DNA from 4 places in the Paenibacillus nanchangensis genome. Region 1 is predicted to be linked to each of the others. Evidence: predicted binding sites of a transcription regulator. Region 1 holds the regulator's gene; each other region holds the start of a gene.
The links. Region 1 encodes Rex, which represses fermentation and respiration genes when NADH is low (regulators of the CRP and FNR family bind a similar motif). Its sites were predicted from a motif close to TTGTGAAATATTTCACAA; they were not measured.
Positions count from the first base shown of each region.

Region 1 (3,126 bases):
AATGGAGTCCAAACAGCACCAAGAGCAGCGCCGACGTTCCGAGTGCGATCCATTGTCCCTTTCTTTTCAACCGTTTCCGCTCCCTCTCATCCCCGCGCGCTTACCGTTTCAGCAGACCTTCGAACGCCTGCTGGGCGCTCCGGCGGATCCGCTCTTCATCCAGCGTCAGGCATTCGCCGTTCTTAACCACCTGTTTTCCATCAACCCACACATGCGCCACATCTTTGGCGCTCGCCGAGTACACGGCATGGGATAACAGGTCCGAGTGGGGCAGCAGATGCGGCTGATCAATGTCAATGGCGATCAAATCGGCTTTCATTCCTACTTCAAGGCGTCCTACCTCAGGCAAAAAGACCGACTTTGCTCCATACTCTGTTGCCATCCGCAGCGCTTCGGCCGCGGGCACCGCCGTAGGATCGCCGCTTACTCCTTTATGAATCAGCGCCGCAAGGCGCATCTCTTCGAACATGTCGAGGTTGTTGTTGCTCGCCGCGCCGTCCGTACCCAGCGAAACCGTGACGCCGGCCTTCAGGAGCTCGGGAACACGGGCGACGCCGCTTGCAAGCTTAAGATTGCTGCCCGGGTTATGCGACACCCCAACATTGTGGCGTGCAAGGATCTCAATCTCCTCATCCGTCAGATGGACCGCATGCGCAACAAGCGACGGACGCGTGAACATGCCGAGCTTCTCCAGATGCGCTACGGGTCTGAGGCCGTAATCGGCGGCGTTTTGCTCCACCTCGCGCTGCGTTTCGGACATGTGGGTATGGAGCGGAAGATCCAGCTCATGCGCCGCTTCCACAAATTTGACAAAATAATCCGGCGGACAGGTATACGGTGCATGCGGCGAAATCATGGCTGTAATCCGGCCGTCCGCCTGGCCATGCCAGTTGCGGGCAAAACGGACGGCTTCCTCCAGCTTCGCCTTCTGCACGTCCTCGGGGCACAGACCGATAACGCCCCGCATCAGAACAGCGCGGATGCCGGACTGGTCAGCCGCTTCGGCCACCCGGTCCATATGGTCGTACATATCAAGGAACGTGGTTGTTCCGCCTTTGAGCATTTCCAGAATCGACAGCGAACTTCCCCAGTATACGTCGTCTCCGGTAAACTTGGCTTCCATCGGCCACATCTTCTCCTGCAGCCATACCTGCAAAGCAAGGTCGTCCCCGTAACCCCGGAGCAGCGACATCGCGGCATGTCCATGCGTATTGACGAGCCCGGGCAGAAACAGCAGCCGGCTCCCGTCCACCTGGCGGACTCCCTCTATATTCTCGGGTTCGGTTTCGCCTATGTACGTAATCCGGCCGTCATCCACAATCATCCAGCCGGTAAGAACCGAACGGTCCGCCGAGTTAACGGCAAACCGGCCGTTGCGAATCACCCATTTACGGTCATTGCTGCTCATTTGCGGTCTCCTTTCCATCAGGCAGATAATAAGCTAGGCTTTGCAGGTCGGTTGTGAAATCCGCCGCATGAACCCGTACCTCGGGCGGCGTCTTCAGAATAACCGGCGCAAAGTTCAGAATCGCTTCGATGCCCGAACCGACCAGGATATCGGCAACGGCCTGCGCTTCGGAATCCGGGACGGTAATAATGCCGATCCGGATGCCTTGGCTCCGGATTGTATCGGCCAGTTCTTCCATCGGCTGCACGGTCAGCGAGTTGATTTTTTGCCCGATTTTGGGCGGGTAGGAATCAAAGATGGCAACGATTTTCATCGTGTCCTTCAGATAGGCGTTGTAATTCGAGAGCGCATGGCCCAGATTACCGGCGCCGACAAGGGCTACGTTAATCTGCTGGTCCAGCTTCAGGATATGCCGGATTTTTTCGATCAGATACGAGACGTCATACCCGATGCCTTTGCGGCCGAAGTCGCCAAAATAAGCCAGGTCCTTCCGGATCTGCGCCGGGTTGAGCTCCAGCTTCTGCCCCAGCTCCTGGGAAGAAACGGTCGCGATTTCGCGTTTGTTCAGCTCGTTCAGAAAACGCAAGTACACCGGCAGACGGCGTACGACCGCTTCCGATATTTTGTCTGATTTCATCGATGATCCTCCTCGTTAGAGATGCCTTCCGGGTAACCCGCGCAGCTTCCTTCCGGGCATAACTTCCCCCGTTCGTGTTCCGCGTGTGTTCCCTATAGAGCAGCGGCAGCAAATACCGCTTGCTTGTGTCCGCAAACTGCTTTGACGGCAAACCTGCCGCCAAAAGCCGGAAACGGCAGCGGTCCGGTTCGCCCGGCAGCCGGATGGAAAACCCTTACAGATAAGGTTCCACCCCGGTACCGTTTGAATTGCTTGCAGCTAAATTTATTCTCCGCTGGCCTCGGCAGCTCCTGCTTCCAGCCATTCCGTAATACGCGGAACCAGCTGTTCGGTCAGCATATGCTCCATTTTGGGCCCCGGCAGCGAATATAGAAAATATTTACCGTAATAAGACTCAATTACTCGGGTATCGTATACAATAACGATTCCCCGGTCCTCCGCCGTCCGCACCAGCCGTCCAAAACCCTGTTTGAAGCGGATGACCGCCTGGGGGACCGACATCTGCATAAAAGGGTTTTTCTTCTGGGCCTGCAGCAGCTCCGCTTTAGCTTCGGCCAGCGGGTGGTTTGGCGGCTGGAACGGCAGTCTGACGATAGCCAGACAGGTCAGCGCTTCACCCGGAATATCGACGCCTTCCCAGAAACTGCTGGTCCCGAGCAGCACGGATGCGCTGCTGTCCTGGAACCGCCGGATCAGCTTCGTCCGGCTTCCCCCTTCAACACCCTGCCCAAGCACGGTGATATTCTCGGAGGCAAGCGCGTCCTTCAAAGGATCAAATACCTGTTTCAGCATCCGGTAGGAGGTAAAGAGCACCAGCATTCTTCCGCGCGTCGAGACGGCGGCCTCGGCAAGCGAACGAACCAGCTTCTCCACAAAACGCGAATCCCCGATGCTTCCTTTAACGCTTGGAAAATCCCGCGGAATCACCACCAGCGCCTGCTCCCTGTACTTAAACGGTGAAGGCAGCTGGGCGGTCATCACCCGTCCTTCCGCGTTTGCTGCGGATAAGCCGAGATTCTCGATCATATACTGGAAGGATTTGTCGACCGACAGGGTGGCGGAAGTGAGCACAACGCTTTTT
Region 1 is NZ_JBHOFD010000028.1:24,480-27,605, reverse strand. Features, by position in the region: gene ACE6ED_RS20875 (cell wall elongation regulator TseB-like domain-containing protein) at 1-70, opposite strand, end outside; gene ACE6ED_RS20870 (amidohydrolase) at 101-1,408, opposite strand; gene ACE6ED_RS20865 (redox-sensing transcriptional repressor Rex) at 1,395-2,045, opposite strand; gene dinG (ATP-dependent DNA helicase DinG) at 2,310-3,126, opposite strand, start outside.

Region 2 (3,126 bases), on a different contig from region 1:
GTGCTGAAACTGCTGAAGCTGCTGAAGCTGTACTTATGTCTCTGGTGGTTGAACTGGCTAATGCTTGAAGGGGGATGCTGGTTAATACCATAACGGCGGCAAGTCCCGATAATAAGATGACAGACGTTTTTTTCACACCCTTAGCTCCTCTCTTGGTATACATTCATAGTAGAGCGCCTAGGTTAAAATTAAAGGCGGGAGCCGTTTAAGAATGGTTTAAATCTGCAACCTTTTTACCGGGGGATAGGCAGTTGCGGTGTTTACTCATCACAAATGGGAGAAGTCCTTGGGACCCCGAGGAACGCTATAATCCGGCCGGCGAATATGGTATAGTGAATCAGACAAGACAGGCCGGGTTTGGGTCATGAATGAAGAAGGAGAGCTACATGACACAGTTTGTTTATAAGCAGATTATGGACGACTTGAAGGAAAAAATTTTCGCCGGCAAGTTCCCCGATATGCGGCTTCCCGACGAACGCAGCCTCAGCGAATCCTATCAGGTCAGCCGAAGCTCCATCAAGCGGGCGCTCACGAAGATGGAGCATGCCGGCATCATTTTTAAGAAACAGGGCTCCGGTACCTTCATCAATCCGTTATACATAAAAAACGAGTCCATCTTCAACTACGAAGGCTCCAATTTAGGCGTTACGGACAACTTTCATATGCACGGCAAAAAGCCGCAGGTCAAAGTGCTGACCTTCGAGGTCATACCGCCAACGGAGGAGCTTCAGCGGGATTTGTTCCTGCAGCCGCATGATTTTGTCTACAAAATTGTCCGTCTCCGGCTGTTTGAAGAAGTGCCGTTTATGATTGAGACGGGATATATTCCGATCAAAATCGTTCAGGATTTAAACCAGACAATTATTGAGGGCTCGATCTTCAATTATCTCGAGGATTCGCGCAATCTGGCGGTCACCAAGTCGTTTTTATCCATATTTGCGGAGCCTTCGCAGCCTCAAGACAGGGAGCTGCTGCATTTGCGGGAGCACGAGCCGGTCGGCATCATGGAAGGCATTTTCTTTTTGGACAACGGAACCCCGTTCGAGTTCTCCCACATGCGGTTTCATTATCAGTATCTCAAATTTAATACATTTGTATCCGTACAATAAGCGAGAGACCGGAGCAATCATCCGGTCTTTTTTGCTGTCCTGAAACCTAAATTTCCGGCTGATTTTAATTTCCAATTCTTCTATAAACCGTCTGTTTTAGTAAGGGTTTAGCTGCGTTTTTCATACTATGTTCAAAATTTCACAAAATTGGACCGTATCATTTGTTTAAAAGGTTGAATTAAATAATTCCGGCGGTATGATGGAGTTGTAGAAAACATTGGCAGGAAAAAAGAGAACGAATATACAGGGAGTGGAGAAAATGGGATTATCATCTGTACAGGTTGATTACTCCTCGGCAACCTATCTGGAGAAGCTGGATGCTTACTGGCGCGCGACGAATTACATTTCCGTAGGTCAGCTGTATCTGAAGGACAATCCGCTGCTTAGAGAGCCGCTGAAAGCATCCGACGTGAAGGTGAAGCCGATTGGCCACTGGGGAACGATTCCGGGCCAGAACTTTATTTATGCTCACTTAAACCGCGTTATTTGCAAATACGATCTGAACATGTTTTATGTCGAAGGCCCCGGACACGGCGGCCAGGTAATGGTATCGAACGCTTATCTCGACGGCAGCTACACCGAAATTTACCCGGAGATTACCCAGGATATTCCCGGCCTGAAAAAACTGTTTAAGCAGTTCTCGTTCCCTGGCGGCGTCGCTTCCCATGCCGCACCGGAAACGCCGGGGTCCATCCATGAAGGCGGAGAACTGGGTTACTCCCTGTCGCACGGCGTTGGCGCAATCCTGGATAATCCGGATCTGATCTCCGCGGTCGTTATCGGCGACGGCGAAGCGGAAACCGGACCGCTGGCCGCATCGTGGTTCTCGAACCGCTTTATCAACCCGGTGACCGACGGCGCGGTGCTGCCGATTCTGCATCTGAACGGATTCAAGATCAGCAACCCGACGATTCTGTCCCGCCAGTCCAAAGAAGAAATGACCGCTTATTTCCGCGGCATGGGCTGGGAGCCGTTTTTTGTGGAAGGAAACGATCCGGAGTTTATGCACCCGGAAATGGCGAAAACGCTGGATGCGATTATCGAACGTATTGGTGCAATTCAGACAAACGCGCGGAAAAACGGCGATCAAACCCGTCCGCTGTGGCCGATGCTTGTATTCCGTTCCCCAAAAGGCTGGACGGGTCCGAAGGCATGGGGCAATGTGCCAAACGAAAATTCGTTCCGCGCGCATCAGGTGCCCATTCCGGTGGATCAAAAAAATATGCAGCATGCCCCCGCACTGCTGGAATGGATGAACAGTTACCGTCCGGAAGAGCTGTTTGACGAAAACGGCCGCTTGATTGCTGAAATCGCAGAGATTTTGCCTAAAGGCGACAGAAGAATGGGCAAAAATCCGGTAACCGACGCCGGCAAGCTGGTCAAAGCACTGCGTCTGCCGGATTTCCGTGACTATGCGGTGGATAACAGTGTTCCCGGCCAAGTCATTGCGCAGGATATGGCGGTTCTGGGGAAATATATGAGTGAGGTTGTCCTGCTGAACGAGGCGAACAAAAACTTCCGCATCTTCGGTCCGGACGAAACGATGTCCAACCGGTTAGGCCCGGTGTTCGAGGTTACGAAACGCCAATGGATGGACGCCATTATCGAACCGAACGACGAATTCCTGGCAACGTACGGCCGGGTAATCGATTCGCAGCTGTCGGAGCATCAGGCGGAAGGGATGCTGGAAGGTTATGTCCTGACGGGTCGCCATGGATTTTTCGCCAGCTATGAAGCGTTCCTGCGGGTTGTCGATTCGATGATCACCCAGCATTTCAAATGGCTGCGCAAAGCGACCGATCAAGGCTGGCGCACCGATATTCCGTCGCTGAACGTTGTTGCCACTTCGACGGTATTCCAGCAGGATCACAACGGTTATACACACCAGGACCCGGGCCTGCTCGGCCATCTGGCCGACAAGAAGCCGGAATTTATCCGCGAATATCTGCCGGCGGACGCCAACTCGCTGCTGGCTGTGTTTGATACGGTGCTGAACGACCGGCAGAAGATCAACCTG
Region 2 is NZ_JBHOFD010000015.1:120,748-123,873, reverse strand. Features, by position in the region: gene ACE6ED_RS14115 (alpha/beta hydrolase family protein) at 1-136, opposite strand, end outside; gene ACE6ED_RS14110 (GntR family transcriptional regulator) at 387-1,109, shown strand; gene ACE6ED_RS14105 (phosphoketolase family protein) at 1,369-3,126, shown strand, end outside.
Region 2: the regulator Rex is predicted to act here: its motif matches at 1,237-1,254, upstream of ACE6ED_RS14105 (phosphoketolase family protein).

Region 3 (3,126 bases), on a different contig from region 1:
CAAAACAGCGGGAATGAAGCTGAACGACGTCATCACAGAGTTTAACGGACAGCCCATTACCTCCACGCTGGAGCTGCGGAAGTATTTGTACAATCAGACTGAAGTGGGAGACGCGCTGCAGATCACCTTTTACCGGGAAGGGGTACGCAAACAGCTGACCATTACGCTTGAAGAAAAAAAAGAGGAATAAACTAACCCGGTTTGGTGTATAGTAATAAGGCGGTTGAGGGGCGGCGGCGCAGCAATCGGTGCCACCCGCCCCGCTGACTGTCAAAAAGAACAATACGGATAGGTTAGCTTGCCTTTCCTGGCCATCCGTGCTAAAATAATAATAATCTTACATATGAGACCTAAATCAACACATTGAAAAGGGTTGTCATTTGTGAAGCAACCTTTTTCAATGTGTTAATTTTTTCTTTGTGTGAAGATAAAGTAAACATGTTAATTTTAATATAGTGGAGGTATACACCCATGCAAACAGGTACAGTTAAATGGTTTAACGCAGAGAAAGGCTTCGGATTCATCGAGGTTGAAGGCGGAAGCGACGTATTCGTACACTTCAGCGCAATCGTTGGCGACGGCTTCAAAACCCTCGACGAAGGACAACGCGTAGAATTCAACGTAGTTGAAGGCAACCGCGGACCGCAAGCCGAGAACGTAGTTAAACTGTAATTGTCCTAAGATAACACCGTCCCGCCCTGAAAGGCTGGACGGTGTTTTTAACATTCTGGGGTATTCTCATAAACTCTTCCGGCAGTTTGATCTGCCCGGGGGCGTTTTGCTTGTTATGCCGCTTTATGCAATCTAAATCTGTGGACCAAGAGGAGGAAGGGTCATGAACTATCGCAAGAAGCCGGTTGAGGAAATTCCGGAGGAAGTTACCGCCGTCTGGGTATGTACCAGCGACAGCTGCAAGGGCTGGATGAGGGACAACTTCGCTTTTGACCAAGCGCCCTCCTGCTGTATCTGCCAATCTCCAATGGTCCGGGATACTCGGATGCTGCCCCAGCTGGTTAATCCAAACGGGGATGTAAAGAAGCTGAAAAAAGGGATTTCCATTCTCTGACCGGGTTCGCCAAGAACCATAAAAGCACCACATAGATGAAGACGGCCCAGCCGTCTTATTTTTTTTTGCAATTTTGACCAATGTCTTGTGATCTTTGTCACAAATTTATTGCATTTGAGAGCTAAATCACGGTTTTTATGTGATAAATATCACACTTGGATGCTTTAAATTTTGACAGAATAGAATCACTGATAACAGGAAGAAGGAAGGGGAAACAATGGACGTAGTAATGCTGTCGCGGCTGCAGTTTGCATCGACGACGATCTTTCATTACTTCTTTGTGCCGGTCTCAATCGGTCTAGCGCTCCTTATTGCAATCATGGAGACCATCTATGTGGCCAAGGGGAATGAAGAATACAAAAAAATGGCGAAATTCTGGGGAAAGCTGTTCCTGATCAATTTCGCGGTGGGCGTGGTAACGGGGATTCTGCAGGAGTTCCAGTTCGGTATGAACTGGTCCGACTATTCCCGGTTTGTTGGTGACGTCTTCGGCGCGCCGCTGGCAGTCGAAGCCCTGCTCGCTTTCTTTTTGGAGTCGACGTTTATCGGGCTGTGGATTTTTGGCTGGGATAAACTGTCGCCAAAGCTGCACGTGTTGTCCATCTGGATGGTGGCGCTGGGCACGACGCTGTCCGCCTTCTGGATTCTGACGGCGAACTCCTTTATGCAGCATCCGGTTGGCTTTGAAATGAATAACGGCCGGGCGGAAATGAATGATTTCTTTGCACTGATTACGAACGGACAGCTGCTCGTGGAACTGCCGCATACGCTGTTCGCGGCTTACGCTACCGGGGCATTCCTGGTTACCGGCATCAGCGCGTATAAGCTGCTCCGAAAGCAGGAAGTATCGTTTTTTATAAAATCGTTTAAAATCGCCGCTATTGTAGGAATTATCTCCTCGTTCGGCGTAGCATTTGCGGGCCATGCGCAGGCTCAATATCTGGTGAAAACCCAGCCGATGAAGATGGCTGCTTCCGAAGGACTGTGGGAGAACAGCGGATCGCCGGCGGCTTGGACGCTGACAGCCAACATTGATCCCGCGGCCCAGCAGAACTCCGGCGAGCTGAAGATTCCTTATCTGCTCAGCTTCCTGTCTTACAGCAAATTTGACGGGGAAGTACAAGGGATGAAAGAACTGCAGGCGCAATACGAACAGCAATATGGACCGGGCAATTATATTCCGCCTGTACGCACGACGTTTTGGAGCTTCCGGATTATGATCGTGGCCGGTATGGGGATGATTTTTCTCGGACTGTATGCAATTTACCTGATGTGGCGCAAAAAACTTGAACAACCAAACACCTGGTTCATGCGCCTGATGTTTGCGGGGCTGCTGCTGCCGCCAATCGCCAACACATCCGGCTGGATTATGACCGAAATCGGGCGTCAGCCTTGGACGGTGTTTGGACTCATGACAACGGAAGACAGCGTATCGCCGAACGTGTCGGCGGGCTCGGTGCTGTTCTCGGTTATTGCTTTTACTGCTATCTATGCAATTTTGGGGATTGTGCTTGTGTCGCTGTTCGTTAAAGTAATCAAGAAAGGGCCGTACGCCACAGACAATGATCATGGCGCAAGCCAAGATCCTTACGGCAAGGGGGGATATCATGCTGTCTCTTAATGAACTGTGGTTTGTGCTGATTGCGGTATTGTTTATCGGATTCTTTTTCCTGGAAGGCTTCGACTTTGGGGTCGGCATGGAAACACAGCTGCTCGCCAAAAATGACACCGAACGCCGGGTGCTGATCAACTCGATTGGACCGTTCTGGGATGCCAATGAAGTTTGGCTGTTGACGGGAGCGGGCGCGATGTTTGCGGCATTCCCCGAATGGTACGCAACGCTGTTCAGCGGATTTTATATTCCGTTTGTGTTTGCCCTGCTGGCGCTGATCGCACGCGGCGTGGCGTTTGAGTTCCGGGGCAAAGGCGAAAGCGCGGCCTGGAAAAAAACTTGGGATGTCTGCATTTTCTTCGGCAGCTTCCTGCCGCCGTTCCTGCTCGCTGTTGTTTTCGCCAGCTTCATTAAAGGGCTGCCGATCGATCAGGATATGCAGATGCAT
Region 3 is NZ_JBHOFD010000007.1:54,109-57,234, forward strand. Features, by position in the region: gene ACE6ED_RS06965 (S1C family serine protease) at 1-190, shown strand, start outside; gene ACE6ED_RS06970 (cold-shock protein) at 472-672, shown strand; gene ACE6ED_RS06975 (cold-shock protein) at 836-1,066, shown strand; gene ACE6ED_RS06980 (cytochrome ubiquinol oxidase subunit I) at 1,284-2,687, shown strand; gene cydB (cytochrome d ubiquinol oxidase subunit II) at 2,674-3,126, shown strand, end outside.
Region 3: the regulator Rex is predicted to act here: its motif matches at 1,152-1,169, upstream of ACE6ED_RS06980 (cytochrome ubiquinol oxidase subunit I).

Region 4 (3,126 bases), on a different contig from region 1:
AAGCATAGCCTGACGGCATATCGAGTTCGGCCCAGACTTTAGGGACGTCTTCTTTTTTGACGCCGATCAGGTCAAGACGCTGGCCGCCGGTTACTTTTACCACTTTCACATCGTACTTCAGGGATACGTCTGCAATTTTCTTCAGGTCTTCCGGTGTCGTTACCCCGCCGTACATCCGCGGAACAACCGTAAACGTGCCGTCTTTCTGGATGTTAGCGCTGAGCCGCTCGTTGACAAACCGCGATTCTTTTTCATCTTCGTGCGTATCCGGGTTCAGCATGCCAAGATAGTAGTTGACCGCCGGACGGCACTTCGAGCAGCCTTCTTCCTGCTTCCAGCCCAATACGTTCATGACTTCCTTCGTCGTTTTCAAGCCTTTGGCTTGAATTTCGGCCACGATCTCATCCCGGCTAAGCGTTGTACAGCCGCAGATTCCCTGTTTGGCGGACTGCTTGAATCCGTCGCCGAGGACATACTGCAGAATCTGCTCCACAACCGGCTTACAGCCGCCGCAGGAACGGGTAGCGCCCGTGCAGGCTTTAATTTCGTCCACCGTAGTTAAACCTTGGTTCTGAATCACGTCAACAATCGTCTTTTTCGTCACGCCGTTACAGCCGCAGACAATCTCTTCATCCGCCATCGTTTCAACGGAAGCCTGCTTTTTCTCTCCGCCGCCGCAGCAGCCTGTGCCCATGACCTGTGCGTAGATTTCGTCGGTCATTTGCGCGCCCTGCTTCACCAGCTTCTGAAGGGAGGCCGATTCGGTTACATCCCCGAACAGCACTGCGCCCACGATGGTGTTGCCGCGCAGCAGGATTTTTTTGTAGGTTTTCTTCCATTCGTCTTTGGACGAAATGACCGTATGCTCTGGAGTATCCAGGAACTCGCCGGCGGAAAATACGTCCACACCTGAAATTTTCAGCTTGGTCGATACAATTGAACCTTCGTACGGTTCCGTCGGAACACCGCACAGATGTTTTGCCAGCACAAATCCTTGTTCAAACAGCGGTGCAACCAGACCGTAACATTGGCCGCGGTGCTCGACGCATTCCCCAACGGCGTAAATATCTTCCATAGAAGTGCGCATGAAGTCATCTACGACGATTCCCCGGTTAACTTCCAGTCCGCTTTCGCGGGCCAGCTGGGTGTTCGGTTTGATGCCGACCGCCATTACGACGAACTGTGCTTCAAGCTCGGTGCCGTCGCTGAACTGGAGTCCTTCAACACGGCTGCCGCCGGTCAAAGCGACCGTCTGTTTGCCCATTGCAAACTTCACGCCCTGCCGTTCCAGCTCCGCCTGCAGCATCGAAGCCGCGTTGCGGTCGAGCTGCCGCTCCATCAAATCCTCCATCAGGTGAACAACCGTGACGTCCATTCCGAGGTTAACCAACCCTTTGGCCGCTTCCAGTCCGAGGAGTCCTCCGCCGATTACCGCAGCCTTGCGGTACGACTTCGCCGCTTCAAGCATTTGCTCACAGTCCGCAATATCACGGAACCCGACTACGCCTTCTTTATCGCTTCCCGGTATCGGCAGGATAAAGGAGTTCGAACCGGTGGCAACAATGACCTTGTCATAATCCGCCGTAATTCCGCCTTCCGCGATGACCTGTTTGTTCTCGTGATCAATCCGGAGAGCTGGCGTACCGGTATGCAGTGTAATGCCGTTTTCGCGGTACCAGTTCAAATCGTTCAAAATGATGTCGTCGATCGTCTTGCTGCCTTCCAGCACATAGGACAACATAATCCGGTTGTAGTTAGGGTGCGGTTCGCTACCGAACACCGTGATGTCATAGGCTCTGTCAAGCTTCAATATCTGCTCCAATGTACCGACCCCTGCCATGCCGTTCCCGATCAGTACCAGTTTTTTTCGATTCGCTGTCATAGCTAATTGCCTCCTCGAAGCTGTTACTTTGTCTTGTTGACTAAATTATACAATTTAAATTTTAAACACCTTTGTGATTGTAATCACAACAAATGTGAATATTTTCACAACTTTTCCGAACAAAACTCCCTTTTGGCCGCATGCCGAACAGCCCCACCTCGGTAGGGCTGTTGAGATCTGTTACGGCTATGTTCCCGAAAGACTCCTTACCGCCGCAGCGACAACACAAGTTCAACTTCATCCTGCGCCTTCAGCTTCATGTCCATTCCGGCACGCGTCAGCAGCTTCCCGTTGGCTTTGATTTTCCATATTTCCTCGGAAGCAGGCGCGTAGTCTTTAACCGAAGCTACTGACCATCCGTCTTTCTCCAGCTCCACCATGCCGCTGTCCAGCAGCAAATCTCTGACCGATATGCCGTCTTCATAAGGCAGAACATACGAATGATTCAGCTCCCGCCGGGTGGTTCCCCCGTTCACCACAAGGATGGAAAAAAGCTTGTCTTTATACGCTTCGGCAAGCTCCGCGGACAGAATGTAATGGGCATTGCGCGGCACGGGTTTGCCCCAGTCTGCCGTCTTCAGCGGATCCCCGCTGTCGCTGGAGCGGATCACCCAGCTCAGCTCCGGACACAAGGTTACACCGGCCACGCTGGATACCGCCTGCCCGTCATCCGCAAAAACCACATCCCCTTCGCTCTCCAGCAGCTCGCGCACCGTCATTCCTGAACGGTACACGTTTACCGTCTTGTCCGGAAATCCGGTCAGCGGGCTGCCGTTCACCTGCAGCGACAGCTGCGGGCCGCCGGATACGTCGGCATGAACAGGAGCCAGGGCTTCAGTTTCGTTTCCGCAGCCGGCAAGCATTCCCGCCAATAGAAAAATCAATACGTAATTGCGCCATAAAAGGGCTTTCTTCATTAAACTCACCTGCCTATCCCGCCCGGCGGGCCGTCACGTACAAACCGGCCGGAACTGATGAAGCGGCAGAGAGTCCATGATCATTCTCCCGGGCTCCTATACCGCTGCTTCTAGGATAACCCAAGCCCCCTGCTGTTCTCAAATATATCTTGGAAACAGCACATTGTTTTCGAGATGAACATGCTCAAAGGTCATCCCTTCAAGCTCCTCCAGCCGGGCATAAGTCAGACGGTACGTCGTGCATGCGCCTTCCGGCGTCGTAAAGTCATTGGTCACGCTGCGGATTTGACGCAGCAGCTCGCCTGCCTGGTCATGCTCGTCTTCCAG
Region 4 is NZ_JBHOFD010000005.1:201,384-204,509, forward strand. Features, by position in the region: gene nirB (nitrite reductase large subunit NirB) at 1-1,882, opposite strand, end outside; gene ACE6ED_RS05680 (hypothetical protein) at 2,089-2,799, opposite strand; gene ric (iron-sulfur cluster repair di-iron protein) at 2,938-3,126, opposite strand, start outside.
Region 4: the regulator Rex is predicted to act here: its motif matches at 1,975-1,992, upstream of nirB (nitrite reductase large subunit NirB).